One region of the Bacillus sp. NMTD17 genome, then DNA from elsewhere that is predicted to be linked to it. Evidence: riboswitches for the same ligand, from Rfam matches in the RefSeq annotation. Region 1 holds a riboswitch; each other region holds the start of a gene.

Region 1 (7,855 bases):
AATGATAAGCATGACATCCAACCTGTCAATACAGTGAACAGAGGGGCGATTGCCAGCATTCCGGCTGAATCAGCGGTTGAAGTGAACTGTATCATTACGAAGGACGGACCAAAACCAATTGCGACGGGCGATCTGCCTGTAGCTGTGAGAGGGCTCGTTCAACAAATCAAATCATTCGAGCGTGTGGCAGCAGAAGCGGCTGTAACAGGAGATTACGAGACGGCTCTTGTGGCGATGACGATTAATCCGCTTGTCCCATCTGATGAAATTGCAAAGCAAATTTTAGATGAAATGCTCGAAGCGCATCGTGAATATTTACCGCAATTCTTCAAATCAGTCAAAGCGTAAAACAAAGTGGCCCCTTTATGGGGTCGTTTTTTATCATTGCCCCATATGGGAATTCAAGAAAGAAGTGTATGATAGAAAAAACAGCATGTATGGCTTCAAAGAAAGGACGGTTTGAATATGGTTGCAATTGGTTTAATGCTTTACGGCTTTATCGTTCAACCACTGATGAGTTACGGCACAGTGGTCTTGTTTTTGTATGGCATCATTGCTTCATTTATTGGTCTTATTCGTCATAGACAGTATGTGTGGATTTATGTTCTCCGCCTGCTCGTTTGTTTTACCATTCCAGTGACCAACCTGTTGATGTATTTCGCAACGATTGGTGGAGATGAAAGAGACTTTGATTTCCAGCCCATGCCGCTTGTTTATCACCTTGTCTTTATCCTAGAAATCATCATCGTCTTTTTACCAGAGATCTTTTTACTGATCGAAAGAAAGCGGAGCATAAAAAGGAAACAGTGGATATATGCAGGGGCGATTGTGGGGGTATCGGTCTTGTTTTGGTGCACAATTTGATGGAAGGCTGACTGGACATCTGAGTCTATTTCGCCTTTTTGTTGCGTAACCTCCTTCGTCTAACCTTCACAAAAGTAATAGAAAGAACAAAGATAGAAATTCCGAGAAACTTAAATAGAAACCGGGTGAGGAACGGTGAATCGTCGAAACCTGTAGCTATGATCATCGATCCGATACAAATACCAAAGAACGCTAGTAGATAAGTAAAAAACATACCATCACTCCTTATACGTATGATTACCATTATAAGGTATATTGGAGGGGTAAATAAACAAAAAAAGAACCCTTCATGACTGAAAGGTTCTTTTACATGCTTAAGTCTGTTTGACGACCGAGTCGACTTCTACTGTCCAGCCGAAGATATCTGGCTGTGTTCCTTTTTGAATACCAGTAATGGCTTCGTACAATTTCTTCGATACTTCACCTGTTTGACCATCTTGAATTACATATGGCTGATCGTGATAAATTAATTCCCCGACAGGAGAGATGACGGCCGCCGTTCCAGTTCCAAAGATTTCTTCAAGCTCACCTGATTGATGTGCTTCAATTAACTCATCAATCGAAATTTTACGCTCTGTCACTGGAATACCCCAATGTTTTAACAGCTCAAGTACAGAGTTACGGGTGATGCCTTCTAAAATGCTGCCGTTCAATTCAGGCGTCACGATTTCTCCTTTGATTTTAAAGAAGATATTCATACTCCCGACTTCTTCAATGTACTTTTTCTCGACTCCATCAAGCCAAAGAACCTGTGAAAAGCCTTTGGTTTCAGCGACTTGCTGTGCCTTGAGGCTTGAGGCGTAGTTTCCAGCTGTTTTGGCATTTCCTGTCCCGCCCTTAACGGCACGGACAAATTCGTTTTCAACTGCAATTTTGACCGGGTGGATGCCTTCTTTATAGTAAGATCCCACTGGAGATAAGATAATCAGCAGCTTATACGTGCTTGACGGCGCAACGCCTAAATACGGCTCAGTGGAAATAATGAATGGACGGATATACAAGGAAGTGCCCTCTGCATCAGGTACCCAATCCTTATCAATGCGAATGAGTTCATTTAAGCCCTCTAAAACCGTTTCTGTATCAATTTGCGGGATACACAGGCGGTCATTGGATCTGTTTAAGCGTTCCATGTTCTTTTCCGGACGGAATAAGAGAATTTTCTGATCCTCAGAAACATAAGCTTTTAAGCCTTCAAAAACAGATTGCCCATAATGGTAGACCATCGAAGCTGGGTCCATTGGAATGGCCTGATAAGGTATAATTCTGGGATCGTACCAGCCTTGATCAATGGAATAATCCATCACAAACATGTGATCTGTGAAGATTTTTCCGAATTCAAGTTGATCAGATTGAGGTTTTGGTTTTTTTGTTGAACTAAGTTCAACGCGGATGGGTTGTTTTGGCATCGTAAATCTCCTTGCTGTTTGATTATTTGAAAATTCTAATAATATGAAATAATTATGATTCTATTCTATACCTTCACAAAATATAAGCAATAGCTTTTCTGGAATTCAGATAAGAAAAATCTGTTAAAGCGCTTTCCTTCTCTCTGCCATCAGTCTGCCTCATGTCACCCCTTTTTAATAAAGAAATAAAATCCAAATGCATTATTAACTGATTAATCTGACAATTTAAAAGCGGATGATTTTCCTGTAAGATATTCTTTCAACCATACACCTTTTGACTAGTACATTGCAAGGGGCATTCTCATATTTTAATCCTCTTTTTTTTAACCGATAAAGGAAGAAGAGAAGTGAAAGGAGCAAACAACAAGATGAAACGAGCGATACTAGGCATTTTACTTATTTTATTCATGACCGTGATCAGCTTCGGCTGTCAAGCGATGACAGAGGAGGCTGGCGCTAAGCAAAGCACAGCCTATTACGTGGCGCCAAACGGAAACGACAAAAACCCGGGAACGAAGCAAAAACCTTTTCGCACGCTGAAAAAAGCGGCAAGTATGGCGAAAGCCGGGGCAACCATTTACATGAGAGGCGGCACATACAAAGAGAAATTGATTGTCCGCCATTCAGGTACAAAGAAAGCACCCGTTATCTTTCAAGCTTACGGAAAAGAAAAACCTGTCATTAGCGGGGCTTCTCTTAAAGGAAATCAAGCAGATGGCGGTCTTGTCACGATCGATCAAAAAAGCTACATCACCCTCAAAGGTCTGACGGTGGGACATCTCAAGACGAATAAGGAAGATGTGACACCAGTCGGTATTTTCATCAAAGGAAGCGGCAAAGGCGTCAAACTGCTCAACAACCGAGTGTATGACATTCAGACGAAACACAAAAATGGGAATGCACACGGTATTGCGGTCTATGGAACAAAAGCTCCTGCGGCCATTGAAGACATTGAAATCAAAGGAAACACTGTTGAAAAATTAAAGCTTGGCTTCAGTGAAGCGCTTGTGCTAAATGGGAACGTCAACAAGTTCCGTGTGACACATAACACGGTTCGCCACACAGATAATATAGGCATTGATTTAATTGGTTTTGAGAACGTAGCACCTTCTAAAAAGTACGATCAAGTTAGAAATGGTGTCGTATCTAAAAACAAAGTATATGAGATTACGAGTGCAGGGAATCCAGCCTATGGCAAAGACATCTCCGCTGGCGGAATTTATGTTGATGGCGGGAAGGACATTGTGATTGATCATAACATCACACATCACAATGACCTGGGGATTGAAGTCACAAGTGAACATAAAGGAAAAATGGCAGATCGCATTCGCATCGAACACAATCAAGTGTATTTGAACCGTTATACAGGTATTTCAATTGGCGGCTATGATAAAAAGCGAGGCGGAACAACAAATACGACGATCTCACATAATATTTTGTACAAAAATGACACAGCCGGCTTAGAAGGCGGTCAATTGTTGATGCAATATCAAGCCGTGAACAATCGAATCACGAATAATATTATGACAGCGAGTGCCTCGCATTACTTAGTCGTGAATCTTTATGGAGTGAATCAAAAGAATACCTTCCAGAAGAACGTGTATGACGACCGAAAAGGTGCAAAGGCATCACAGTGGGTATGGCGTGGGAAATGGATGGAAGGCTACAAAACGTATCTCTTGAAAAGCGGCCAAGATAAAGGATCAGCACACCTCAATCCACAATTTGTGAATGAGAAAAAATATGACTTTCGCCTGAAGAAATCATCACCTGCTAAGAAAATCATCGGAAGTTAAGCATGTCTGAACCACAAACGCATTGTTTTAAATTTTCAAAAAAATCATTGACATTGATGTGACATCACATTAAAGTAAAGAAGACATTTTAACTAAAACAAAATTTCATAACGGATCTCTTATCAAGAGAGGCAGAGGGACTGGCCCTATGACGCCCGGCAACCGTTTCTACTATAGAAATTGGTGCTAATTCCTGCAAAGCTGTTACAGCTTTGACAGATAAGAGAGGAAGACTTCCCGATACATGTTTCATGCAACGGTGATCAAGCCTCTCTTCCAGGAGAGGCTTTTTTTCGTCTCTTTTTCAAATGAAAGAACAGTTTACTGGCGTTTTCCCACTGTTTTACCTAGTTTTCCGATGTGAAAAATAAAAACAACTTGAGGAGGAACAGCAATGAAGCGTAAGCATTTTACATCATGTCTTATATTATTAATGGTATTGACGATCCTATTAACGGGCTGCGGCACTGGATCAAGTGCAGGCTCAAAGGCAAATGCGAACGAAAAGGTCTCCTTTGACAATGTACCGAAGCGATTTGCAAAGGGACAGGGAGCAAAAATTAAAGTCATCCGTAAAATCGGAGGAGATGATCATACAGCGCAGTTTTTAGCTGGGACGAAGGCAGAAGGTGAAGCGCTTGGCTTTACGGTAGATGTCTACACCGCAAATGGAGATACAGCGAAATTCCATGATGCGATCTCTCAGGCGCTGGAAGAAAATTATGATGGCTTTATCATCTCTCATGGGGACGACGAGGCGACCGTCGCTGACGTGAAAAAGATTACAGCGAAGGGCATTCCAGTCGTAGCGTTTGATTCGAATCCTAAGCTGAAGGACATCAAAGGGGTCACAGTGACGTCTCAAGATGACGAACAATTAGCGAAAAAATCATTAGACGCACTCGTATCTGATTTTAAAGAAAAAGCAAATATTGCATACCTCTGGGTAGATGGGTTCCCGCCAATGGTGAGACGAAACAAGGTCTATCAAGAAACGCTCAACCAACACAAAGGGATCAAGGAACTTGACCGCTTTGGCATTGCTTCCTCTGATACGTCTGTTCAAACGCAAAATGCAGTAGCAGCCATGCTGAATAAATATCCAAAGGGTAAACTTGACGCTATTTTTGCCACGTGGGATGCCTTTGCCATTGGCGCAGCAAGAGCGCTAAAGGAAGCAGGAAGAACAGAAGTGAAGATTTACGGGATTGATGTGTCAAATGCTGATCTTCAAGAAATGACAGCGAAAGAAAGTCCATGGAAGTACACAGCAGCGGTTGATCCGAAGCTCATCGGCGCTGTTGACGTGAGAATTCTTGCGAAGAAAATAGCGAGTGAGAAAACGCCATCTTCCTATGACCTTGAGGCCTCTCTCATCTCGCAAAATCAGCTTCAACAAGCAGGAAAAGCCATCAATATGGTCAATCTTGCAGACGAAGTGAAGGGGTTCGGCTCATCGACTGCTTTTGAAGAAGATTGGATGAAGACCTTGAAGAAGCATTATACAAAATAAACGACGTGCACTCTCTTCCATAGAGAGTGTTTCGTTTTTCAGATGATGATCATGAGAAGGAGGACACCTATGACTTCGCCGCTTGTTTGTATGAAACATATTTCGATTGAATTCCCAGGAGTAAAAGCGTTAGATCAAGTGAATTTTACATTAAAAAAAGGGACGGTTCATGCGCTGATTGGAGCGAATGGTGCTGGGAAGTCCACGTTAATGAAAGTTCTTTCTGGCGCTCATTCGCACTATGAAGGAAGCATCCATATCAATGGTCAGGCGGCATCCATTCAAACCCCAAAGAATGCGGCCTCATATGGTGTGCAGACGGTCCATCAAGAAGTGGATACGGCGCTAGTTCCCTACTTAAGTGTTGGTGAGAATATGATGATGCATCAGATTGAGAAAAAAACATTTGTCGGCTGGAAAGAGCTGCACCGTAAGGCAGCTCAACTATTAAAAGAAATGGACATCGACATCTCCACAAAACGCCTTGTGAGTGATCTGACCCTTGCAGAAAAACAGATGGTGCTCATTGCCAAGGCCGTTTCGATTAAATGCAGCATTTTAATCTTAGATGAACCAACGGCCCCTCTTAGTCATACAGAAACAAGCAAGTTATTCTCAATGATTGATCGGCTGAAACAGAATGGAACGGGCATTGTGTTTATCTCCCATCGCATGCCTGAAATTTTCACCATCTGTGATGAACTGACAGTGATGCGAAATGGAACCGATGTCGCAAAACACCTCGTTCAAGATACAAATCCGCAGCAGATTATTGAAGAAATGCTAGGTGCGCCATTAGAGGAGCAATTCCCGCTCCGTACACCTTTGAAGGATGCACCTATTGTGCTTGAAGTGAAGCAGCTAAACGACCAGCATAAATTACGCAACATTCATCTTCACGTGAAAAAGGGAGAAATTCTCGGAATTGCAGGCCTTGTCGGTGCTGGAAAAACGGAATTGTGTAAAGCCCTTTTCGGCGCCTCAGAAAAAAAGACGGGAACTGTGCAGCTTCATGGTCAAACCGTTCGCATCACATCGCCTCATCAAGCCGTGAGAGCTGGAATGGCCCTTGTGCCGGAAGAACGTAGAAAGGAAGGGGTTCTAACAGAAGAGAGCGTGGGATGGAACTTAACGGCTGCAAGTCTTCGTTCATTCTCAAGAGTGTTCAGCTTCTTACATCGTTCGAAGGAAAAGCGGGAAGCAGACGTAATCGTCAAACGGCTTGGTGTCAAAACCCCATCTCTTGAAGCAAAGGTGAAGCATCTATCCGGTGGAAATCAACAGAAGATTTCCATAGGAAAATGGCTGCTGGCTGAAGCGGATATCTATCTCTTTGATGAACCAACAAAAGGCGTTGACGTTGGAGCGAAAAAAGATATTTTCACCCTGATTGCAGAGCTTGCCGACCGCGGGAAATCTGTGATTTATGCGTCAAGTGAGCTGTCGGAGATTGCAGGTATCGCAGACCGAGTCTACGTGCTGTATGATGGCAGCATTGCCCGGGAAATGACTGCGCCAACGACTGAGGAAGAGCTTTTATATCATTCAACAGGAGGACAATCATGAGTGAACGACAAATTCCAGCCCCTGTGCAGCAAATGAAAAAACAGCGGCCATCCTTTCATCTATTTGATTTCTTTTATCGATATGGCACGATCTTAACCATTGTCGTATTGATTGTGGTATTTGCGGCAGCGAATCCAGCGTTTTTGCAATCAGGGAATATCATCAATATATTACGGTCTATCTCCATTGTGACCATTATTGCGGTGGGCCTTACCATCTCATTGGCAGTAAACGGCTTTGATTTATCAGTCGGATCAGTCGCAACGTTATCGAATGCAATTGTGATTTCTATGTTCGTGTGGTTTTCGCAAAACCCGCTGATTGCGATCCTCTCTGCGCTAGCGGCTGCCCTTATTGTTGGTTTACTCAATGCCTTGATGATTGTCAAAATGAAAATTCCAGATATGCTCATGACATTAGCTATGATGTTTATCATTCAAGGACTGGCTCAAACGTATACGAAAGGGGCGACCATTTCTGAAAACATGGTGCTGCCTGACGGTACATTCTCAACGGGCACAATCCCCGCCTTTTTCAGCAAAATCGGCCAGGTGCCATATATCATTCTCTTAATGGCAGCCATTGTGCTATTTGCACATGTTTTCATGACCTACACAAAGCACGGCCGATTTATGTACATTATTGGAGGGAATAAGGAAGCGGCTCGATTGTCCGGTATTCATGTAAACAAATATAAAATCGCAGCATAT
Region 2 (7,855 bases), on a different contig from region 1:
TTGCAAAGAGATTGTGCCATGCAAATTCGTTTACCACTGTAATTGGCATACGGTATCTTTCATCAGCGCCGGCAAATCCTTCAAAGACGAATAGTTCATCACGTTCTTTTAAGTATGACACAACCTTTGTATATAAACGGTCAAATGCTTCTTTAGAGATCGGCTGGTTGACTTGACCCCAATCAATTTTATGTTCAGAGCTTTCTTCTTTGACGATAAATTTATCTTTAGGCGAACGTCCTGTGTAGGCACCAGTTGTAGCGCGGACAGCTCCTGTTGATGTTAAGACGCCTTCATCACGTGCCAAAATCTTTTCAACAAGTTTCGGAACAGATAAATTTTGGTGCGTATTTTCTAATGAGAACAATGACTGCAAATCTTCTTTTAAATCCACTGAGTTCATAAAAAAACCCTTCCTTTACCGTTGAATTTGTTTGTTTCGATTAGTATAACACATTGATAATAATAGTCTATACTATTTAAATATTTTTGTGTGTGTTTTTTCATTTCTGCTATGAAAATATGCTTTTTGGTGATGCTAAGGGTGAGGTAAAAAAGAGGGGAGATAATTCTGATGAAGCATTGACATGATGCAAGGGTTTGAGATAAGATATCTTATTGAACGGATACTCTTATCCCGAGTTGGTGGAGGGACAGGCCCGATGAAGCCCAGCAACCGGTTTCTTGTGAAAAAGGCATGAATATGCTGAGAAACCAAGGTGCTAACCTGATGCAAGGTACAAGAACACCTTGAGCGATAAGAGTGAAAGGCATGCGATCTCAGACCCTTTCCTCGCAATGAAGGAAATGGTTTTTTTATTTTTGGGATATCATATGAACAAATTGCCAATAACATCTCTAATAGAAACGTTTTCAAATATAAGAGGGAACGAGTTCCGTATCATATTGGAGGCCTCATCTTGGGATGATGTGGTCTTGTACAGGAGGAAATAGCCATTATGAGTCAAAATCGTCGTTTATTTACTTCAGAATCAGTAACAGAAGGACATCCGGATAAAATCTGTGATCAAATTTCAGACAGCATTTTGGATGAAATTTTAAAGAAAGATCCAAATGCACGTGTTGCCTGTGAAACTTCTGTTACAACGGGTCTCGTATTAGTAAGCGGTGAAATTACAACGTCTACTTATGTCGATATTCCAAAGACGGTGCGTGACACGATTAAGGAAATTGGCTACACACGTGCGAAATATGGTTTTGATGCGGAAACATGTGCAGTGCTCACATCCATTGATGAACAGTCTGCTGATATTGCGCAAGGTGTAGACAAAGCGCTTGAAGCACGTGAAGGAACAATGACTGAAGAAGAAATTGATGCGATCGGTGCAGGTGACCAAGGATTGATGTTTGGTTTTGCCAACAACGAAACCGAAGAGCTCATGCCGCTGCCGATTTCACTAGCGCATAAATTATCTCTGCGTTTAACAGAAGTGCGCAAGGATCAAACACTTGCCTATCTTCGTCCAGACGGAAAAACACAAGTAACAGTAGAATATGATGAGCAAAATAAACCTGTTCGTATTGACACAGTGGTTATTTCTACGCAGCATGCACCAGAAGTGACGCTTGAACAAATTCAAAGCGACTTAAAAGAGCATGTCATCCGCCCTGTGGTTCCAAGCGAACTCATTGACGAAGAGACAAAATACTTTATTAACCCAACAGGCCGTTTCGTCATCGGTGGACCTCAAGGAGATGCTGGTTTAACTGGACGTAAAATCATCGTTGATACGTATGGCGGGTACGCTCGTCATGGCGGCGGTGCTTTCTCTGGGAAGGACGCAACAAAGGTTGACCGTTCTGCGGCATACGCCGCTCGTTACGTAGCGAAAAACATCGTAGCTGCCGGTCTTGCAGATTCTTGTGAAGTACAACTTGCTTATGCAATTGGTGTTGCACAGCCTGTATCGATTTCAATTGATACATTCGGAACAGGAAAAGCTTCTGAAGAAAAATTAATTGAAGTGGTTCGTGCGAACTTTGATCTTCGTCCAGCTGGCATTATTAAAATGCTTGACCTGCGTCGTCCGATCTATAAACAAACAGCTGCATACGGACATTTCGGCCGTCATGATTTAGATCTTCCGTGGGAAAAAACGGATAAAGCCGATACGCTTCGTAAAGAAGCATTAGGACAATAACAACATAGAAAACCGCTTATTTTAAGCGGTTTTCCTTTTGATTAAAAAAATTCTACAAAAAGTGAAAAAATGTGAAACAAAATCGGACAAAATACTGTCTAATTATAGGTCTACTTTTAAGAAATAACATAACGTGGAGGCAATAATATGTGTGGGTTTGTTGGTGTATTTAATCACCGTCCATTGTCCGAAACTACTGAGCAGGAAGAGTTAATTAAACAAATGAATCGTCTCATCGTTCACCGTGGTCCCGATGATGAGGGTTACTTTCATGACGAGCATGTAGGATTTGGATTTAGACGTTTAAGTATTATAGATGTTGAGCACGGAAAGCAGCCGCTTTCTTATGAAGATGAAAAGTATTGGATTATTTTCAACGGAGAAATTTATAACTATGTGGAGCTGAAGGAAGAGCTTGTGAAAAAGGGCTATACGTTCAGCACAGATTCTGATACGGAAGTACTGCTTGCCACATACCGTCATTATAAAGAAGAGGCGGCTTCTAAACTTCGCGGCATGTTTGCATTTTTAATTTGGGATAAAGAAGCGCAGCAATTATATGGCGCGAGAGATCCTTTTGGCATCAAACCGCTTTATTTTACACAAATGGATGAGCAAGTGTACTTTGCGTCTGAACGCAAAAGCTTGATGGCTGTGAACGAGAACATCTTATTTGATGAGACTTCATTGCAGCAGTACATGTCGTTCCAGTTCGTTCCTGAGCCAAATACACTTGATCAAAAGGTGCACAAAGTTGAGCCTGGTCATCAGTTTATTTTACGCCCAGGACAGGAGATCGAATTTAAGACATACTGGAAGGTTCAATTCAAGCCTGAACAAACACAAGAAGAGAAATTAATAGAAGAAGTACGCGATGCAATCTATGATTCTGTGAAAGTTCACATGAGAAGTGATGTACCTGTTGGTTCATTCCTATCAGGTGGTATTGATTCTTCCTTCATCGTGTCTGTCGCAAAGGAATTACACCCTGAGCTGAAGACATTCTCTGTTGGCTTCCAGCAGGATGGCTTTAGTGAAGTCGATGTCGCGAAGGAAACAGCTGATAAGCTAGGCTTACAAAACTTCAGTGCCGTCATTTCTCCAGAGGAATATATGAACGAGCTTCCGAAGATTGTCTGGCATTTAGACGATCCTTTAGCTGATCCGGCGGCGATTCCATTGTATTTTGTGGCAAAAGAAGCGAAGAAACAAGTGACGGTTGTTCTTTCAGGTGAGGGAGCGGACGAGCTGTTCGGCGGATATAATATTTACCGTGAGCCTCTTTCTCTTAAACCATTTGAATCTGTACCATCTATGCTGAAAAAGCTTCTTCTTCGTCTGGCGCGATTAATGCCAGAAGGAATGAAAGGGAAGAGCTTTATCGTTCGCGGCTGTACGCCATTAGAGGAACGTTATATCGGTAATGCGAAAATCTTTGAAGAGCCAGTGAAGAAAAATCTCTTAAAACATTATGATCCAAGCATCACGTATCGTGACGTAACGAAGACATACTTCGAGGAAAGCGCAGGCTACAGTGATATTAACAAAATGCAATATGTTGATATTCATACGTGGATGCGCGGAGACATCTTACTGAAAGCAGACAAGATGACGATGGCGAATTCTCTTGAGCTTCGTGTTCCATTCCTTGATAAGGTCGTTTTTGAAGCGGCTTCTAAAATTCCAGAAGAGCTGAAAACAAAAGATGGCACAACGAAATATTTATTGCGTAAAGCAGCAGAGGGCATTGTGCCTGACCATGTGTTAAACCGTAAAAAGCTTGGTTTCCCTGTGCCAATTCGTCATTGGCTGAAAAATGAGATGAATGCTTGGGCGAAAGACATCATCAAAAACAGTCAAACAGATGAATACATTAACAAGCAATATGTGCTTGATTTATTAAATGAGCATTGTGCTGGCAAAGCAGATCATAGCCGTAAGATTTGGACCGTCCTCATCTTTATGATTTGGCACAGCATTTATGTGGAGCGCAGCATTGATCCAGAGCAGTTGAATCATCAACCGAAAGAAGTCATCTTTAGTTAATGAAAAAAGGTTTTCAGCTTTGTGCTGAAAACCTTTTTTGTCATGATAGAAAGCAGTGGAAAAGGGTAAAATAACAAGCGGTTCATAGTTATTGCTTAATATCCTGAAAAAAACATGATAAAGTGAAGATACACGTATGATGTTAACGGGATAAAAGGGAACGATAGTATTGTCCTTTTTCTACATATTCTCTACGGATTCTGTCCATGTCTTGGATATCTTCATCTGTTAACTGACGGACGACCTTGGCTGGACGGCCAAAAGCGAGTGATCCTTTTGGAATAACCTTTCCTTGAGGGACAAGACTACCTGCACCGATAAAGGCACCTTCGCCAATTTCTGCACCATCGAGAATGATGGACCCCATACCAATGAGGGCATTTTTTCGAATGATTGAGCTATGTAATGTGACTTGGTGTCCAATGGTAGCACCATCTTCTATAAGAAGTGTTTTTCCAGGACTTTGATGCAGACAGGATAAATCTTGAATATTGACGTTTTTTCCAATTCTCACAGGAGCGACATCGCCTCTGATGACGGTTTGAAACCACACGCTCGAATATTCTCCAATCGTGACATCACCAGTAATGGTGACGTTATCTGCGACAAAGACCGATTCATGAATCTCAGGTGTAAACTGATGATATGGATAAATCACTTTTTCGACTTCCTTTCTTAATACAACATTTGTGAGGTGTTTACTTTGTGGACTTGGCATGCTGAAAGACCAGTTGGTACAATTGTAATTGTACATGGTGCGAGTGAATATCACGGCCGATATAAATGGCTGATCGAAATGTGGCGAAATGCAGGCTATCACGTCGTTATGGGTGACCTCCCTGGGCAAGGGACATCGACACGTGCGCGCGGCCACATTCGCTCGTTTCAGGAATACATTGATACAATAGATGAATGGATCGAACATGCGAAATCATTCAGGCTTCCTACTTTTTTACTTGGACACAGTATGGGTGGACTCATTTCAATTGAGTGGATCAAGCAGTATACCCATACGAAGATTGATGGCCTTATTTTATCATCACCTTGTTTAGGTCTGCAATTTAAACCGAAGAAGCTAATGGATTTTGCATCAAAAGGTCTAAATGTGCTGGCACCGTCCTTTAAAGTCGAGTCAGGGCTGTCGATTGAACTAGCCACACGGAATCAGGCTGTGATTGAGGCAGACTCAAATGATTCTCTTTACGTAACAAAGGTGTCGGTTCGCTGGTACCGAGAGCTGATCAAAAATATTGATGCGGCCATGCAGCCAACGAATGTCTTTAAATCGATTCCGCTCCTTTTAATGCAGGCGGGCGATGATAAGATCGTGGATAAAACGAGGGTGATCAAATGGTTCAATGGCATTGAATCAACCAATAAATCATACCGTGAATGGGAAGAACTGTATCACGAAATTTTTAATGAACCGGAAAGAGAAGATGTGTTTAAGGCAGCAAGAGCCTTTACAGATCAATATATTTGATGGTGAGCTTTAAGTTGGGGGTGGATTGATTTGTCAGTACCAGAGCGTCCTTTTGCACTGATGACAAAGGTGTATAAAGATATTTTTCCGCTTGTTCATCAGGAGCTGAAAAAGTGGCGGGCTCATGCAGAAATGATTGAAAATGAAGAACTGCGAACGCAGGCACTAGCGAGCATATCCAGTAAAACCTTTCACTGTGAAGGCGGAGGCATTTTATCTCTTCTAGCAGGTGAGGCGAAAGAAACGTGTATTGAATTCATTGTGGCGTATCAAACCATCAGTGATTACTTAGATAACCTATGTGACCGCAGCACGTCGCTGGATCCAAAAGATTTTCATATGCTGCATCAAGCGATGAGAGATGCGCTTGATATTCATGCTGAGCTCAAGCCTTACTATCAATTCCGTGATGATCAAGAGGATCATGGGTATTTACATGCGCTTGTCCGCACATGTCAAGACGTGCTTACGCGCCTTGAGCATTATCCAATCATTCAGCCATATTTACACACGCTGTGTGATTACTACAGTGATTTGCAAGTACATAAACACGTCGTTCCTCATGAGCGGGTCCCGCGGCTAGAATCGTGGTTTCGCCAGTATGAAAAGGATTTGCCTAAGATGGAATGGTATGAATTTTCAGCTTGTGCAGGATCAACGTTAGGGATTTTCTGTCTTGTGGCGTATGCGCTGCAGCCGGATTTTACAGAAAAGCAGGCGAAGCAAATTTACGAAAGCTATTTCCCTTATATCCAAGGTCTGCACATTTTACTTGATTATTTAATTGACCAAGAAGAAGACCGGCTTGGGGGAGATCTGAACTTTTGCTCCTACTATGCTTCTCATCATGAGATGATGGATAGACTTCAGCATTTTATTGAAAAAGCGGATGAGCAGCTGAAAGGCATTCCGCACGAAAACTTTCACAAATTGATTAACAGAGGGTTACTGGCAGTCTATTTGTCCGATGAAAAAGTGACAGCCCAAAAAGAGATGAATAAGCTGGCAAAACGGCTGATCAAATCAAGCGGGAAAACATCATTCTTTTTCTATATCAACGGAAGAGCTTACCGGACCTATCAGAAAATGCCTTGGATGAAATCCTCATAAAAAAGCTCAAATCCATTAGGATTTGAGCTTCAGCGCGCAGACAAACCCTCGCATTCTTTGTCAGTCCTGTGCGCCGGTACTCACGAATGTCAAATTCGCTCCGTTCCGGTGCTCGTTCTTCCTAGACTGCAAAGGTTTTCTATCACGCTGAAAGAAGACAAAGGGCTAAAATAAAAATCATTTTAGCCCTTTGTCAATAATCTGAGCTCAGATCATTAGGATTTGAGCTTTTTTTCAATGGCGACCACAAAAGGCGGGTCGTTTTGAATATTCATGTATTGATATGATAAAACTTGTGCCTCTTCATGAGGAAGTGATCTGCAATAGTCAAGAAGTACTTCTTTTTCTCTTTTTCCTTCGGAGTGTCCATGGTAAATCACAAGGACGATCAGACCGCCGGGTTTAAGCCAGTCGAGGAGCTGCTCGATGGCTTCGATGGTTGTATGAGCCTGAGTGGTGACGGCTTTATCGCCTCCGGGCAGGTACCCAAGGTTAAACACCGCACCAGAAATATGTCCATAAACATCCTTTGGCAGGTGATGAGCCAGTTTTTCATGCCCATCGTGAATCAGATGAACGTAAGGATATCCCTCGCCAAGCCTTTTTCTCGTCTGCTGTAGGGCTTCCTCTTGTACGTCGAATGCGAAAACTTGTCCATCATTTCCTACAAGATCAGCTAAATAGCGTGTATCGTGGCCATTTCCCATTGTTGCATCAATGACGATGTCGCCTTTTTGACAAGCCCGTTCTAACAGCTCTTTACTAAAAGGGAGCATGCGTTTCAAAATCATTTGGCTGCTTCTTCCAATCTGACGAAACGTTTGCCTTGGTAGCTGTTACGTCTTTCGAGCTCAGCATTAATGGCATTTAGTACTTCCCACTTGTTTACACTCCACATCGGACCAACCATTAATTCAATTGGGCCATCCCCTGTAATGCGGTGAATAATCATTTCTGGCGGCAGGATCTCCAGTTGATCACAAACAAGCTGAACATATTCTTCCTGGCTTAGAAACTCCAATTTGCCTTTTTCGTATTGCTTGACCATTGGGGT
Region 3 (7,855 bases), on a different contig from region 1:
TAATTTGGCTCACATGCCGTAATAAAACATGGCAAGACCTCTGCGAGAGGGAGCAGGCGCCTGACATCGTCCGCAATGCCAAACACATCCCGCTTCACATCGGGGTCAGAGCTTCCGCGGCCAATTAAAAGAATCCGTGCTTTCCCGCCTTGATATCCTGCCTCTTCAATTCTTGCAGCAACTGCTTTTGTCACTTCTTGATTGACCCCGATTGGTTTTCCGTATGTGACCTTCACTTGCGGATATCGCTTTTGTACTTTCTCAATCTCGACTGGAATATCTGATTTGGCATGCATGGCAGTTAAAAGGAGGAGCGGGACGATCGCAATGTGTGTAGCTCCTTTTTTCACACAGGCTTCAAATCCTTCTTCTATGGAAGGGGCTGTCAGTTCTAAAAAACAAATTTCTTGTATATCTGCTTCTACTAACGGCATACAGCTTTTCATAAAAGAAATGGCTTTATCTTGTGCTTCTTTTACTCTGCTTCCATGCCCAACATAAAGTACAGCTTGTTTCATGTGGCTCCTCCCTCTACTTGTTTTGATCAGACGAAAAGACACGATCGATGTACGTGTCTTTTCTTTATCATTCTCATTTCTCGATTAAGGCGGGTTCAAACCAGCTCAGTTTTTGGTGAAAATGAACGACATCTCCAACTACAATTAAACTTGGATGCTCGATGCCTTCTTTTTCAACTGTTTCAGACAGTGTCGCCACAGTGCAGCAAGTCGTCTTTTGCCTCGTCGTGGTTCCCCAGTGTATAAACGCTGCTGGCGTTTCAGGATCGCGTCCATTTTTTAAAAGAAGCTGCTGCACTCTTTTCACGTTTTTGACGCCCATGTAAATCACAAGGGTATCAATCCCTGTAGCCAGCGCTTCCCACTTTTCTTCAAAATGCTCATCCTTTTGATAGTGACCCGTGACAAAAGCGACATTTGAGCTGAATTCACGATGCGTCACGGGAATGCCTGCATAAGCGGCCGCTGCAATACCAGAGGTAATTCCAGGGACGACTTCATACGGAATTCCGTGCTCAGCTAAGCATTCGATTTCTTCACCGCCTCGGCCGAATACAAAGGGGTCGCCGCCTTTCAGCCGAACGACAACGTTCCCTTCCTTTGCATGGGCCACAAGGGCTTCATTGATGGCTTCCTGTCTCATCGTATGATGATTTGGCAGCTTGCCGCAATAGATTAATTCCGCCTCGGGTTTGGCGTGGGCGAGTATTTCTTGATTGACAAGGCGATCATATAAAATGACATCTGCCTGCTGTATTGCCTTATGGGCTTTTAATGTAATTAAGTCTGGATCCCCAGGTCCAGCCCCCACAATGTATACTTTCCCCATCGTGCTTTTCTCCCCCTGCCATCAGGCAATTATTTCGCTCTTCCCTTTACATAATCAACAAGACGCTGTTTGGACTCTTCACGAGATAATTCACCTGTATCTAGTACGAGCTCAGGCGCAGCTGGTTCTTCATACGGTGAATCAATTCCGGTAAAGAACGGAATTTCTCCATTTCTGGCTTTTTTATATAACCCCTTTGGATCACGCTCTTCGCATACGTTCAGATCACATTTCACAAACACTTCGTGAAATTCTCCCGCTTCAACTAACTGTCTGACAATGCGGCGGTCTTCTTGAAACGGAGAAATAAAAGCCGTGATGACAATCGTTCCTTGTTCAACAAATAACTTTGCCACTTCTCCGATGCGGCGAATGTTCTCTTTTCTGTCATCATCTGAAAACCCTAAATCTTTATTCAGTCCATGCCTTACATTATCGCCATCAAGAACGGTGACTTGATAGCCTTGTTCAAACAGCTCTCTGGCCGCTGCATTTGCGATCGTTGATTTACCTGACCCACTTAGACCCGTAAGCCAAATAATGCCGCTCGTATGATTGTTTTTCTGTTGATATTCTTTTTTTGTAATAGATGAATCATGCCACACGATATGTTCATTGCTCATGTCATACCCTCCCATTAAGATACCGTCGTTTTTAATCCTTCGATTAATGTTTCAATAACTTCTTTTCGGCTGAACGTGCTTGGCGGTAATTCACCGTTTCTCAGCATCGTTCGAACCTTTGTACCTGAAAGAATGACATGCTCGCTTTTATCGTGAGGACATGTTTTTGGTGTTGCCATTGCTTCACATGTATTACAGTAGAAGCTATGTTCAAATTTTAACGGGGTAATGCCAATTTCTTCACTTGTAAATTGTTCAAATAACTCCTGCGCCTCGTATGTGCCGTAATAATCACCAACACCCGCATGATCTCTTCCCACAATAAAATGAGTGCAGCCGTAATTTTTTCGAACAAGCGCGTGAAAGATTGCTTCCTTTGGTCCAGCATAACGCATTGCCGCAGGAAAAACACCTAAAAAGACGCGATCCTTTGGATAATAACCGTTCAATAACACTTGATAGCTTTTCATTCTCACGTCTGCCGGAATATCGTCTGATTTTGTTTCACCGACAAGTGGATTTAAAAACAAACCATCGACTGTTTCAAGTGCTGTCTTTTGAATATATTCATGGGCACGGTGAACAGGGTTTCTCGTTTGGAAACCAACAATGGTTTTCCAGCCGTTTTCTTTGAAATGCCGTCTTGTTTCTTCTGGCTCATACGTAAATTGAGGGAATGGTTTTTCACTGCGTTTCGTCAGTGTAATTTTACCACCAATGTATATGTCACCGCGTTCAAATAATTTTTTCACGCCTGGATGATTGCGGTCATCAGTTTTATATACATTCACCGCTTCTTTTTCCTTATCTGGTGTGTATTGATCCTCTACTTCAATCACCCCATATACAGTTCCATTATACGATAGACGCACAATATCACCTTGATGGATCTCCGCTGCCTTTTCCTTTGTCACTGGCAGTGTAATAGGAAGAGACCAAACAACACCACTTGCTAACCGCATACTGCTCACAACGGCTTCATAATCAGCTTTTGTTAAAAACCCTTCAATTGGACTATACCCGCCAATTGCTATGAGTTCAAGGTCTGCAAAGGAGATAGCATCTAGTTCAATTTCCTTTGCAGCCGTGCTGAGATCATACTCTTCATTTACTCGATTAATTAATACGCCACCATGTGGTGTTAAACTCATTTGTTCATCTTCCTCTCAATGTTCATATTTATTAGATGTAAATAGTCGGATTTGCCGTTAAATCCCGCCGCCCTGTTCATGAATCGAGCTGCTTTCATTTTTGACTGCCTTCATCAGACTCAGCGCACCAAGTGAGGCAAGCAGTACACTCATCATGATAAAGATAGAATAATAGTCTCCTTTTAAGAAAAGGCTCACCAGCAAATACGATAGGCTAAGTGATAAAAAGGGTGACACTACCCACACTTTCAACATTTTTTTCACCACATGTTTATGAAAAATATTTGGTCCGCCTTTTGCCATTCCAAGCCCAATGATAGACGAGGAGGTGATTTGGGTAAGTGGAACTGGCAGCCCAAAAATAGAGCTGACGATGACAAGTCCAGCACCGGTACTCGAAAGCAAAATCCCTTCACCTGTTTGATAGCGGGTGATTTTCTTTCCGTTTGTTTCAAGCACTCTTTTTCCTAATAAAAGGGCACCCAGTGCAACGAAAAGTCCGCCGTAAAGCGTTCCTTGCCCAACGGATAAAATGCCTGAAGCAACAAGGGGGCCTACAGCATTTGCGACATTGTTCATCCCAGCAGAAAACGCTTCTAGAAATCCACTGATGATCAAAACGATCGATAAAATCATGGTGCCTTTTTTTGACAAAGTTCGTTTCGGGAACATTCTGATGATTTTGACTACAACGAATGTAAAAAGAAAAGCAACAATAGGAATGATGACCCAAAATGACACAATGACTAAAATGGATTTCACATATAATACTTTATATGCGACCGCGACTCCAACCACAGCTCCTACCGTAACCTCACTCGTTGATAAAGGGATGGCCATCAGATTCGCTATAAAGAGTGATAATGCAGCAGAACCAATAATAATACAAACAATTTCAAGTGTAATGACGGATTCAGGCATAATTCCAGAGCTAATCGTTTTGACGACCTCACCGCCGCCAATGACTGAACCTGCTAAAATCCCAACTGCACATACGCTAAGTGCATAGATAGGCTTTTGAATAGCACCTGACCCGTACGCGATGCCCATCGAAGCAGCTGCACCACTCGCGCCAATGTTTAGAGCGAAAAATAAACTAAATAAAATTGCGGCGATTTCCATACATTATGCTCCCTTACTCATGTAATCCGCACTCAGTCTTAGCTGTGCCTGACCATCTGCCAGAACGAAGATCCTCGGCAGTAAATGCCGGCTGTGTACACGGGGCACAACCGATACTTGGATATCCCTGATCATGCAGCGGATTATAAGTAAGTTCCTCTCTAGATGCATATCTCCATATGTCCTTCCACGTCCAGTGGATAAGAGGACATACTTTCACTGATTTGAATTTTTCATCCTGATTTAAAAAGTTCGTCCCTGCTCGCTTGGGTGACTGCTCTCTTCTTAAGCCAGAAAGCCATGCCGGATAGCCGGATAGCGCTTCTTGCAAAGGAATGACCTTACGCATATAGCAGCAGCTTTGAGGGTCCGTTTTCCATAGCTGATCACCATGCTGCTCGTTTTGCTCCTCAACCGTCAGCTCAGGGGTTTTCAGCACAATATCTAAACCTGGGTATCTTTCCTTTACCGCATCAATTGTGTCGTACGTTTCCTTAAAATGCAGACCTGTATCTAAAAAGACAATTCTTGCATCCTTTTTTACTTTCGCAATAAGATCAATGAGGACGATGCCTTCAATACCAAAGCTGCATGCATAAACGAGCTGATCACCATAATGACCGTATGCCCATTTCAGCACAGATAAGGCCCCTTTATACAAATCATCCTCTTGAAATGTAATGGACGGCTCTTGCCAATTTTCATAAGTTAACATTGTTTCTCCCCTTCCGGAGTATCACTACTCTCCGCACTACGTCAACCGACTTTTTCTGTTTTCTTCCACTTGAATCACTTGACCGTCCTGAACAATCAGCGTAACTGAACCGAATTCATATCCCCAATCAGTTTCTGCATATGCTTCAATAAGTCTTCATCCTGATTTCGCTTCACTTCCATCTCGTCTTCCTCCTCACCGTTAAAATAAAAAAACTTCCTTTCAGTCCGAAAGAAAGATGAGGAAGCTCATTTCCTTATCTTTCAAAATAGAATCATTTTGCAGGAAGTAGCACCTTGCAAATCGCAGGTTGCCGGGCTTCATCGGGCCAGTCCCTCCACCTCTCTGGATAAGTGTTTTAATTTGTCTTAAATATTAACACAATTCAAACAAAAGTCAACCCGACTTTATTGATAGGATTAGTTTTTATTTGAATTTGAGTCTATTTTACTATTTTTAACCAAATAAAAAAGCTGTGCGGGTACGCACAGCTTTTTAGACGGTTTCTTCCATCCAAGATTCAGAGGAAGGATCTTGTCTCCAGCGTTTTAGTTTATTCATAGCAGAAGGCTCGATCGCTTTCAGCTCAAGTGCCACGTCTGTCAGTGTGTCATAGTCTGTTAGGGTGACATATGGAATGTTTTTCTCTTGAAAAGCAGCTGCAGCTTTTGGCAGTCCGTATGTGAAGATCGCGGCAACTCCTAGTACGTCACAGCCCGCTTCTTGAAGAGCAGCGACCACTTCAAGCACACTGCCTCCTGTTGAAATCAAGTCTTCTACGACGACCACCTTTTGACCTTTTGATACGGCTCCTTCAATTTGATTCCCTTTTCCATGTGCTTTTGGCTTACTTCTCACATAACACATCGGCACGTTCAGACGGTCTGCCGCTAATGCCGCATGCGGGATGCCTGCTGTTGCAGTACCAGCAACAACCTCCGCTCTTTCAAAATGAGTGAGGATCAACTCTTTAAGACCTTCAGCAATGTCGTGTCTTACTTCTGGGTAGGACAAGGTAAGACGGTTGTCACAATAGATCGGTGATTTGATACCGCTTGCCCATGTAAACGGTTCGTCTGGTTTTAATGAGACCGCTTTGATTTGTAATAGGTGTTTAGCGATTTTTGTTTTCATCTGGCAGTCACTCCCACTCTTTTAAAATTTGATGATAGGCTTCCAATGGTTTTTCAGCTTTTGTGATTGACCTTCCGACAACAATTTGTGAAACACCTTGCTCTTTTGCATAGGCAGGAGTCGCCACACGCTTTTGGTCATCGGTTTGATCATTTTGTAAGCGAATCCCCGGCGTGACAGTGAGAAAGGCAGGTGAGATGTGCTCATGAAGGGCTTTGGATTCATGAACAGAGCAAACAACACCGTCTAGTCCACTTTCATATGCCAATTGCCCGTACCGGATGACAGTCTCTTGCAGCGGACGGTCTATGAGTAATTCGTTCCTCATCATGTCTTCTGACGTACTCGTCAGCTGTGTCACTGCAATAATGCCTGGACGTTTTTGTCCAGCAGGCGTCCCGCTTTCAAGCCCTTCTAACGCAGCTTGCATCATATGTTTCCCGCCAGCAGCATGCACATTGACCAAATCAACACCAAGTGCGGCAAGCCGGTTCATTGCTTTTTGCACCGTTGTTGGAATGTCATGTAATTTGAGATCGAGGAAAATGCGGCAATTTTTTTCTTTGAGCTCGTCAAGGATAGCAGGTCCTTCTTGGTAAAACAGCTCCATGCCGACCTTCACAAATAATGGCGTCCCTTCAAAGGGTTCTAAAAAGGCGAGCGCTTCCTGCGCTACCGGAAAATCAAGCGCGATGATGGGCAAGTGCTTCATGTTTCCAGCTCCTTCCGATACATTCCTCTACAGATGAATAGCCATATGCTGCTAACACTCTTGGCAGTTCTTCAATGATTTCTGGGCAAATAAATGGGTTTACAAAATTGGCTGTGCCAACAGCTACTGCACTTGCACCTGCTAGTAAAAATTCAAGTACGTCTTCAGCATTTTGTACCCCGCCCATTCCAATAATCGGAATAGAAACCGCTTGACTGACCTCATGTACCATGCGCACAGCGACAGGTTTTACTGCCGGTCCTGATAATCCGCCTGTTTTATTGGCAAGAATCGGTTTCCCCGTTTTTAAATCTAAACGCATACCGATTAACGTGTTAATCATCGTGAGTCCATCCGCTCCAGCAGATTCAATCGCTTGAGCAATCTCCACAATATTGGCTACGTTAGGAGACAGTTTGACATAGACAGGAACGGAAGAAACGTCCTTCACCGCTTTTGTCAATGCTGCTGCCATTTGAGGATCTGTACCAAAGGCAATTCCGCCTGTTTTGACATTCGGGCACGAGATATTCAGTTCAAGGGCATGGACATTTTTTGCTTGGCTGATTTGCTTGGCTACTTCGACATAATCATCGACCTGTGAGCCAGCGACGTTTGCAATGATCGGTGTATCAAACTGCTCAAGCCAAGGCAATTCATTTTCCAGCACGCCTTTTAGGCCTGGATTTTGAAGACCGATTGTATTGAGCATACCGGCACCTGTCTCCGCTACCCTTGGTGTCGGATTGCCAAATCTCGGTTCAAGGGTTGTGGCCTTGATCATGATACCGCCCAGCACTGATAAGTCATATAATGAAGCAAATTCCCTTCCGAATCCAAAGCAGCCTGATGCAGGGATAATCGGATTCTTTAAAGATAAGCCGGGTAACTCAACGTTTAGCATGACAATGCCACCTCCTCTGCTTTAAATACAGGTCCATCCAGACAGACTTTGACGTAAGGTTTTTCGTGCTGGTCGGTATGACAGACACATGCAAAGCAAGCACCAATTCCGCAGCCCATTCGTTCTTCCATTGAAATATAGACAGGC
Region 4 (7,855 bases), on a different contig from region 1:
ATTTGTTAAAAGAGATGTGAGTTCTTCCGCATTGTAATCAGGCCAGTCTACCTCTTTAGACAATGCGATGAGATCTGGTATGTCATCAATTGTTAATGCTCGTTGAACAACGTTTGTCATGACACGCAACTCCTTCTTAGCTGAATTCATTTATATGTATCGTACCATAAGAAGCATAGTGTAAAAATTGGTGTTTACAATCAAAAAAGAACCTCCAATTCCGGAGGCCCTGCATTAATGAACATTAAAATATCGAGCTTCAGGATGAGAAACGACGATTGCTGAAACAGATGCTTCAGGTTCCATCATGAACCCTTCTGTCAGATGGATGCCAATTTTTTCAGGCTGAAGCAGCTTGAACAGCTTTTCTTGGTCTTCAAGATTTGGACAAGCGGGATAACCAAAGGAATAGCGCTGCCCTTGATATTTTGCCTGAAATCGTTTTTCCATTGTGAAATCGACTGGGTCAGGGAAGCCCCATTTGTCACGAATCACTTGGTGGGTTCTTTCGGCTAATCCTTCTGCAAGCTCAAGCGCCAGAGCTTGGACCGCATGCATTTTTAAATAATCTCCTTCTTGCTTAAATTGCTGCGCAACTTCACGTATACGCGCACCAGCTGTGACGGCAAATAAGGCAATATAATCTTTCTCGTTTTCGCCGCTTTTCCGCACATAATCAGAAATAGAGCGGTACGGAAGCTTCTCCTGTCTTGGGAATTGGAACGTTTCAAGGATGCGGTCAGGCGCTTCGGGATCATAAATACGCAGATCATTTCCGTTTGAACTGGCAGGGTAAAATTGATATACAAATGCAGGCGCAAACCAGTTTTTCTCTCTGCCTTCGTTTAGAAGGTCTGTGACAAGCTGCTTTAATTCCAATGCTTTTGGATGCTGGTTAGCTAACAATGTTTTGACCTTTCCTTTTAATCCGAGGTGGTGACCAATGAGCATTTGTTCATTCACATAAGGCATAATGTGATGCAAATCGATGTCCCGCACATAATGACGTGCCGTAGTCTCTGGCGTAAAAATAGATGCCTGCGGGAGTGCCGCACGTTTTTCTAGTAATTCAATGACAGCTTGTGGCTGCTTTGCTTCTTTCTCTTTAAAAGGAGCCGCTGGCTCTTCTCCGGACTTTGTTTGAAACTGAAGAGGATTCGCTTTTAACTCATTGGCTAAAGATAAGCCGTCCATGGCATCTTTTGCATAAAGAACCGGTCCGTCATAATGAGGCGAAATCTTCATTTTCGTAAATTTCCGAGAAAGTGCAGCGCCGCCGACCAAAATGGGCACGGAAATATTCGCTTTTTGTAAATCCTGAGCGGTGAGTACCATTTGCTGAGCTGATTTCACAAGCAATCCTGATAATCCAATCATATCTGGTTTTTCCTTTTGCACAGCTTCGATCAATGTTTGAGGTGTCACCTTGATGCCGAGATCGACCACTTGAAAGCCATTATTGCTCAAAATGATGTCGACAAGGTTTTTCCCGATATCATGGACATCTCCTTTTACAGTTGCAAGTAGAATCTTACCTTTCCCGCTTGCATGCTGCTTTTCCATATATTGCTCGAGATACGATACAGATGCCTTCATCACCTCTGCCGATTGAAGCACTTCCGCCACAATCAGCTCGTTTTGATTAAAAAGACGTCCAACCTCAGCCATTCCCTGCATTAACGGACCATTGATGATATGAAGTGGTGATTCAAATTGCTCTAGAGCAAGGGATAAATCATCGATAAGTCCTTCTTTTGTTCCTTCGACGACGTAGAGTGCCAGCCTTTCATCAAGTGATAAGGAGACCTTTGGTTTTTTCTCCGTTTTCTTTTTGCCTCGGTAAAATTGGGTGAATTCAGCAAGTGTTTGATCATTTGTTTCATAGAGTAGCGTTTCAGCCAGCTTGATTTCTTCCTTTGGAATGGAAGCGAAGCGTTCAAGCTTTTCCGTATTCACAATGGCGTAGTCAAGTCCTGCTTGGACGCAGTGATACAAGTAGACGGCATTCAAGATTTCTCTGCCAAGAGGCGGGAGTCCGAAAGACACGTTGCTGATGCCTAAAATCGTCAGGCACTCAGGCAGATTTTCCTTGATCATTTTGATGCCTTTGATCGTTTCTTCGGCAGCCCCAATATACTGCTCATCTCCAGTGCCTACTGGAAAGACAAGTGGATCAAAAATGATGTCACTTGCGGGAATTCCATATTTCTTCGTTAATAGATCATGAGAACGTACGGCAATCTCGAGCTTTCGTTCTGCTGTTACGGCCATCCCTGTTTCATCGATCGTGCCGACAACAAGTGCACCGCCGTACAGCTTCACAAGAGGGAGAATTTCTTCAAACCGTTCTTCGCCATCCTCAAGGTTAATGGAATTGATGATGGCTTTCCCTTGGGAATACGTGAGCGCCTTTTCAATCACGTGTTTATCTGTTGAATCAATGACAAAAGGGGCTTTGACTTTTTTCATGGCCTCTTGTAAAAAACCTTCCATGTCAGCTGCCTCGTCACGGTCTGGATCAGCGAGACACACATCAATCACGTGAGCGCCGTTTTTTACCTGTGCGCGAGCAATTTCTGACGCTTCTTCAAATTTTTGTTCCGCAACGAGTCGTTTGAACTTGCGTGAACCAATAACATTGGTCCGTTCTCCTACAAAAAGAGGACGCATTGATTCCTCATACATAAGGGGCTCAATTCCTGATACGGTATGCTGAGACGATTCATGCGCGATGTGACGCGGCTGAATCGTGCGTACTTCATCTGACAAAGCTTGAATATGTGCAGGTGTTGTTCCGCAGCAGCCGCCAACAATATTTAACCAGCCTTCCTTCGCAAAAGCGGCGATTTTTTTAGCAAGAGAAACAGGGGATTCGTGATATTGACCTTCTTCATCTGGAAGACCAGCATTTGGATAGCAGCTAACCGCTGACTTGGCGATGGAGGAGAGCGTGCGGATATGGTCTGTCATAAATTCAGGACCAGTCGCACAGTTAAGGCCGACACTAATTGGTTTCATATGTTCAAGAGAGATATAAAAGGCTTCAATATCCTGACCAGCAAGGGTGGTTCCCATTGGTTCAATTGTACCTGATACCATGAGTGGTAATTGAATGCCTGCCTGCTGAAAGGCTTCCTGAATGCCTTTGAATCCAGCTTTTACATTCAGCATGTCTTGGCTTGTTTCTAAAAGAAGGGCATCACATTTGCCATCAATCAGGGCGCGGGCCTGCTCTTTGTAGTTTGCGACGAGTTCATCGAAGGTTGTGCCGCCTGTCACAGATAATGTTTTTGTTGTGGGTCCCATTGCGCCTACAACAAATCGAGGCTGCTCCGGCGTGGAGTAACGGTCAGCTTCGTCCTTTGCCAGCTGGGCAGCCCGTACATTGAGTTCATAGGCAAGGTGGCCAAGCCCGTATTCATCAAGGACGAGCTTTGTAGCCCCGAATGTATTTGTTTCAATGAGATCGGCACTTGCTTCAAGGTATTCCCTATGAATCGCGCGGATGATGTGAGGGGCTGTTACATTCAAATACTCGTTACAGCCCTCATACTCTTCTCCGCCAAAGTCTTCTGCTGTGAGATTGGCATTTTGAATCATGGTCCCCATTGCACCATCAAGGACGAGGATGCGTTTCTTTAGCTGTTCAGTGATAGTTGACATGGATGTTTGACTCCTTTTCTTTCTGATGAATGTAGGTGGTCAGTTCTGCTGTTAAATCTGATCGAAGGAAAGGGGTAATTAAATAAATGCCATTAAACAATTCACAGGCTGTATCTAATAAAGAGCGGGCAATCGCTAAGCCTTCTGCTCGCTGCTTTTCCTTATCCTCGCCAGCCTTGGCCATAATGTCACGAATGGAATCAGATAATTTGATGCCTGGAATTTCATGATGAATAAACTCTGCATTTCGGCTGCTTGTTAACGGCATAATGCCAATATAAATCGGTTTATCCAAATGACGGCTCTCCTCATGAATTTTCACAAGCTGTTCCTCAGAATAAACAGGCTGTGAAATAAAATAATCAGCGCCGTATTCGATTTTTTTCTCAAGACGTTTGACCGCTTTATCAATGTGACGAACATTCGGGTTAAACGCGCCAGCTACTGAAAAATTGGTCTTTTTACCAAGCGGCTTCCCTGAGAAAGAAAGACCTTCGTTAAACTGCTTGATCAGCCGGATCAAATCAAAGGAGGTTAAATCATAAACCGACGTTGCACCTGGGAAATCTCCAATCTTAGAAGGATCGCCTGTAATGGCTAAAATATCAGTTAAACCAAGGGTGTCGAGACCCATCAAATGGGATTGAAGCCCAATCAAATTACGATCACGGCACGTAATATGGACAAGTGAACGCATATCAAGCTGCTGTTTCAATAATGCGCCGCAAGCCACATTGCTAATGCGCGGGGTCGCAAGAGAATTATCAGCTAATGTCAAGGCATCAATGCCTGCATTCTTTAACTCATTTGCCGCGACGAGAAATTTTTCGAAGTTCAGCTTCTTCGGCGGATCAAGTTCTACAATAATCGTCCGTTTTTCCGCAGCCAGCTCATCAAGACCTGGTTCAGTCCGCTGATCTTGAATCGAAATGATTTCTTCTTTTAATACTTTCACTTCTTTTTCAGTGATCGGCGCTAAATCCTTGACCGCTTCAGCCATTGCGTGAATATGCTGAGGCGTTGTTCCGCAGCAGCCACCGATAATACGTGCGCCTTGATTTCTAAATTCAAGTGCACTTTTTCGAAAATAATCGTTATCTGTATCATAGACGAGTCTGCCTTCTTCAAGAGAGGGAAGACTGCTGTTAGGATAGACTGATAAATGGGAATTTTCTAAAATCGGTACGCCTTCGAGTGCCTGAATCATATGATAAGGGCCTAGCCTGCAGTTGATGCCGACGACATCTGCGCCAAGAGAGGACAATTCAGATAAACCATCCTTGAGCGGGGTTCCATCCTGCAAAACACCTTGTTCATGCATGGAGACGTTCATGACAATCGGGAGAGTCGTTTCTTTGCGTGCAATTTGGAGAACGGTCTTCGCTTCTTCCATGTCATAGTACGTTTCTAGCAATAATCCGTCAGGCTGTTCATTTAATAGAATGTACAACTGCTCTCTAAAGCTTCGTTTAATTTCTTCAATAGAGTAGGCATTTTTGTTAAATGTTCGAATGCCGCCGATCGTTCCGAGTACATAAGCGGAGCCTGCGGCTGCTTTTGCGATTTGTACGGCCTTTGTATTGATGCGCTTCGTTTCTTCCTCTAAGCCGTAGCGGGATAGTTTAATATAATTCGCACCGTACGTATTTGTTTGGATGATGTCAGCACCAGCCTGCACATATGCCTCATGCACGCGCTTTACTTCCTCTTCTTTCGATAAATTTAATTCTTCAAAGCAGCGGTCAATGCCGTAAGAGTATAAAAGTGTTCCCATTGCACCGTCAGCAATCAGTACGCGGTTTTGTAAGTCTTGTAATAGGCCCATTGGTTTCCTCCTTATTTCTATGTAACAAAAAAAGCCTTCTGATAAGAAGAAGACTTTTTGGCTGTATCGTAATTCTTCTCCTTATCTTCCAAGCAGTTGCTTGCTGGATTTAGCACCTTGGTCATAGAAAATATATTTCTACTACACCGGTTGCTGAGGCTTCACAGGGCCAGTCCCTCTGCCTCTCTTGATAAGAAAGTGATATGAACATGTCAATGAATTGAACTTCCATCAACTGTATCGAAAAAATCGGAAATAATCAATGGAAAATTTGAAATTTATCGAAAATTTATAAATTGAACGTCAATCGGTAAATCTGCCTTGCGCATAAGAGAAATAACCTCTTGTAAATCATCTTTATTTTTCCCTGTTACACGCACTTGGTCATCTTGAAACTGTGACTTCACTTTGATGCCGGATTGCTTAATGAGTGCATTGATCTTTTTGGCGTTGTCTTGATCAATCCCGCTGATCAGCTTCGCGCGCTGGCGTACTGTTCCGCCAAGGGCATGCTCGGTTTTTCCGTAGTCGATGTTTTTGGTAGGAACATCTCGTTTGATCAGCTTTGTCACAAGCACATCTTTTAGCTGCTCCAGCTTAAAGTCATCATCAGAGATGAGAACGAGCTCTTCTTTTTCAAGAGAAATATCACTTTTACTTCCTTTAAAATCATAACGGTTTTTAATTTCTTTCAGCGCTGCTTGAACAGCGTTTTGCACCTCTGGCAGTTCAACCTTCGATACAATGTCAAATGAGCTTTCTTTTGCCATAACACATGACCTCCATGTATAGATATTGCGTCTATTTTATCATGCAAATAGGAGAAGAAGAAACTTTATCGAAGAGACGAGTCAAAGAGTTCAGCCGGCAGCGGTATAAATCGTGTCCAGTTTGTCCACTTTAGCTAACAGAACTAGAGATGTTCATGTGAGGAGAAGTATAGTAGAATAAAGTGAATCAAAAGATGAACGAACGCTCTTTTATGGGCAGATAGGAAGGAAGAGAACATGAGACCAGGTGAGCAACTGACCTTGCAAATAGAGAACGAGATGGAATACGGCTACTTTTTGACAGATGGTGAAGATTCGGTCCTCTTGCACCGCAGTGAGATGACAGAGGATATTGGTGACCGAGATGAAGTAGAGGTCTACTTATATGTAGATCATGAAGAAAGACTGGCTGCCACGATGAAAATACCTACAATCAATGCGCATACATATGGCTGGGTAGAAGTCGTAGACGTGGTAGAAGACATGGGCGCATTTGTCGATGTCGGGCTGTCAAAGGATGCACTTGTTGCAACAGAACACCTCCCGCCTTTTGAGGAAGCATGGCCAAAAAAAGGAGACAAACTCTACTGTATGCTGAAAGTCACAAGCTACGGCAGAATGTTCGCAAAGCCAGCCACTGAAGATGTGATCAGTGAATTGTTTACTGAGGCACCTGAAACCTTAATGAACAAAGAAATCACTGGAACCATTTATCGCTTAATTGCGACAGGCTCTTTTATGCTGACAGATACAGGCGTGCGAGGGTTTATCCACCGCACGGAGCGAAAGGAAGAACCAAGATTAGGATCGACCGTGACAGGACGCGTCATTGCCGTGAAAGAGGATGGAACCGTGAACGTTTCTCTGCTTCCTAGAAAACAGGAAGCGTTATCTGTCGATGCAGAAGAAATCTTAACCTATATGAGAACGAGAAATGGTGCCATGCCTTATGGGGACAAAAGTGATCCAGAAGACATCCGCGAACGATTCCAAATGAGCAAGGCAGCCTTTAAACGAGCATTAGGTCATATGATGAAAAATGACTTAATCTACCAAAAAGAGGGCTGGACATACGAGAAAAAATGAGCAGCGTGAAAACAAACCCTGACTTCAAGGGTTTTCATATCTCACTGAAAAGAAGAAAAAGGGATAAAATCATCATGATTTTATCCCTTTTTTTATATTTGTTATAAATAATGGGTTTTTTCAGTGAAAAAAGTCATGAAAAAAAGCTGAAAAACCTTCACTTAATCATTGAAACAACGCCTCTCAAATCCGATAAGAAAGGAGTAAGGATGATAAAAGGAGTGTGTGTGTGGATGAAAGTGAAAATTTCATTGCTTCTGGTGGCAGCCCTGCTTATGGTGCTCGCCGCATGCAGCAATCAGCAAGGGAAACCACCGGCATCAAATGCGAAGCATATTGGCGTTATGCTCACAGATGATGGTCTTGGTGATCAATCATTTAATGATTCATCATTTAAAGGATTAGAAAAAGCACGTGATGACCTAGGGGTTGAATTTGATTATAGAGAAATTGCAGAAACCGATACATATGAAAAAGGACTGACCGAGCTCGTAAAAGATGGCAATGACCT

The links. Region 1 has a riboswitch for S-adenosylmethionine ahead of C6347_RS01175 (sugar ABC transporter substrate-binding protein). Riboswitches for the same ligand answer to the same signal wherever they lie in the genome.
Region 2: another riboswitch for S-adenosylmethionine. It lies ahead of metK (methionine adenosyltransferase); the one in region 1 lies ahead of C6347_RS01175 (sugar ABC transporter substrate-binding protein).
Region 3: another riboswitch for S-adenosylmethionine. It lies ahead of C6347_RS19625 (DUF2292 domain-containing protein); the one in region 1 lies ahead of C6347_RS01175 (sugar ABC transporter substrate-binding protein).
Region 4: another riboswitch for S-adenosylmethionine. It lies ahead of C6347_RS08445 (bifunctional homocysteine S-methyltransferase/methylenetetrahydrofolate reductase); the one in region 1 lies ahead of C6347_RS01175 (sugar ABC transporter substrate-binding protein).

The regions. Positions count from the first base shown of each region.
Region 1 is NZ_PVRH01000001.1:239,482-247,336, forward strand. It holds gene C6347_RS01150 (6-phospho-beta-glucosidase) at 1-348, shown strand, start outside; gene C6347_RS01155 (hypothetical protein) at 466-864, shown strand; gene C6347_RS01165 (branched-chain amino acid aminotransferase) at 1,179-2,270, opposite strand; gene C6347_RS01170 (DUF1565 domain-containing protein) at 2,639-4,066, shown strand; SAM riboswitch class I at 4,183-4,292, shown strand; gene C6347_RS01175 (sugar ABC transporter substrate-binding protein) at 4,461-5,579, shown strand; gene C6347_RS01180 (sugar ABC transporter ATP-binding protein) at 5,649-7,145, shown strand; gene C6347_RS01185 (ABC transporter permease) at 7,142-7,855, shown strand, end outside.
Region 2 is NZ_PVRH01000007.1:67,809-75,663, reverse strand. It holds gene pckA (phosphoenolpyruvate carboxykinase (ATP)) at 1-403, opposite strand, end outside; SAM riboswitch class I at 630-764, shown strand; gene metK (methionine adenosyltransferase) at 960-2,162, shown strand; gene asnB (asparagine synthase (glutamine-hydrolyzing)) at 2,310-4,208, shown strand; gene C6347_RS17910 (gamma carbonic anhydrase) at 4,351-4,866, opposite strand; gene C6347_RS17905 (alpha/beta hydrolase) at 4,912-5,691, shown strand; gene C6347_RS17900 (tetraprenyl-beta-curcumene synthase family protein) at 5,722-6,801, shown strand; gene mnmM (tRNA 5-(aminomethyl)-2-thiouridylate-methyltransferase MnmM) at 7,017-7,592, opposite strand; gene mnmL (tRNA modification radical SAM protein MnmL/YtqA) at 7,589-7,855, opposite strand, start outside.
Region 3 is NZ_PVRH01000002.1:253,833-261,687, forward strand. It holds gene C6347_RS06380 (sirohydrochlorin chelatase) at 1-518, opposite strand, end outside; gene cobA (uroporphyrinogen-III C-methyltransferase) at 592-1,347, opposite strand; gene cysC (adenylyl-sulfate kinase) at 1,377-1,970, opposite strand; gene sat (sulfate adenylyltransferase) at 1,985-3,121, opposite strand; gene C6347_RS06400 (sulfate permease) at 3,179-4,243, opposite strand; gene C6347_RS06405 (phosphoadenylyl-sulfate reductase) at 4,257-4,958, opposite strand; gene C6347_RS19625 (DUF2292 domain-containing protein) at 4,995-5,108, opposite strand; SAM riboswitch class I at 5,212-5,314, opposite strand; gene pyrE (orotate phosphoribosyltransferase) at 5,454-6,092, opposite strand; gene pyrF (orotidine-5'-phosphate decarboxylase) at 6,100-6,804, opposite strand; gene C6347_RS06425 (dihydroorotate dehydrogenase) at 6,776-7,708, opposite strand; gene C6347_RS06430 (dihydroorotate dehydrogenase electron transfer subunit) at 7,702-7,855, opposite strand, start outside.
Region 4 is NZ_PVRH01000002.1:640,275-648,129, reverse strand. It holds gene C6347_RS08455 (GNAT family N-acetyltransferase) at 1-120, opposite strand, end outside; gene metH (methionine synthase) at 235-3,663, opposite strand; gene C6347_RS08445 (bifunctional homocysteine S-methyltransferase/methylenetetrahydrofolate reductase) at 3,647-5,488, opposite strand; SAM riboswitch class I at 5,567-5,685, opposite strand; gene C6347_RS08440 (YajQ family cyclic di-GMP-binding protein) at 5,767-6,258, opposite strand; gene C6347_RS08435 (CvfB family protein) at 6,496-7,344, shown strand; gene C6347_RS08430 (BMP family lipoprotein) at 7,578-7,855, shown strand, end outside.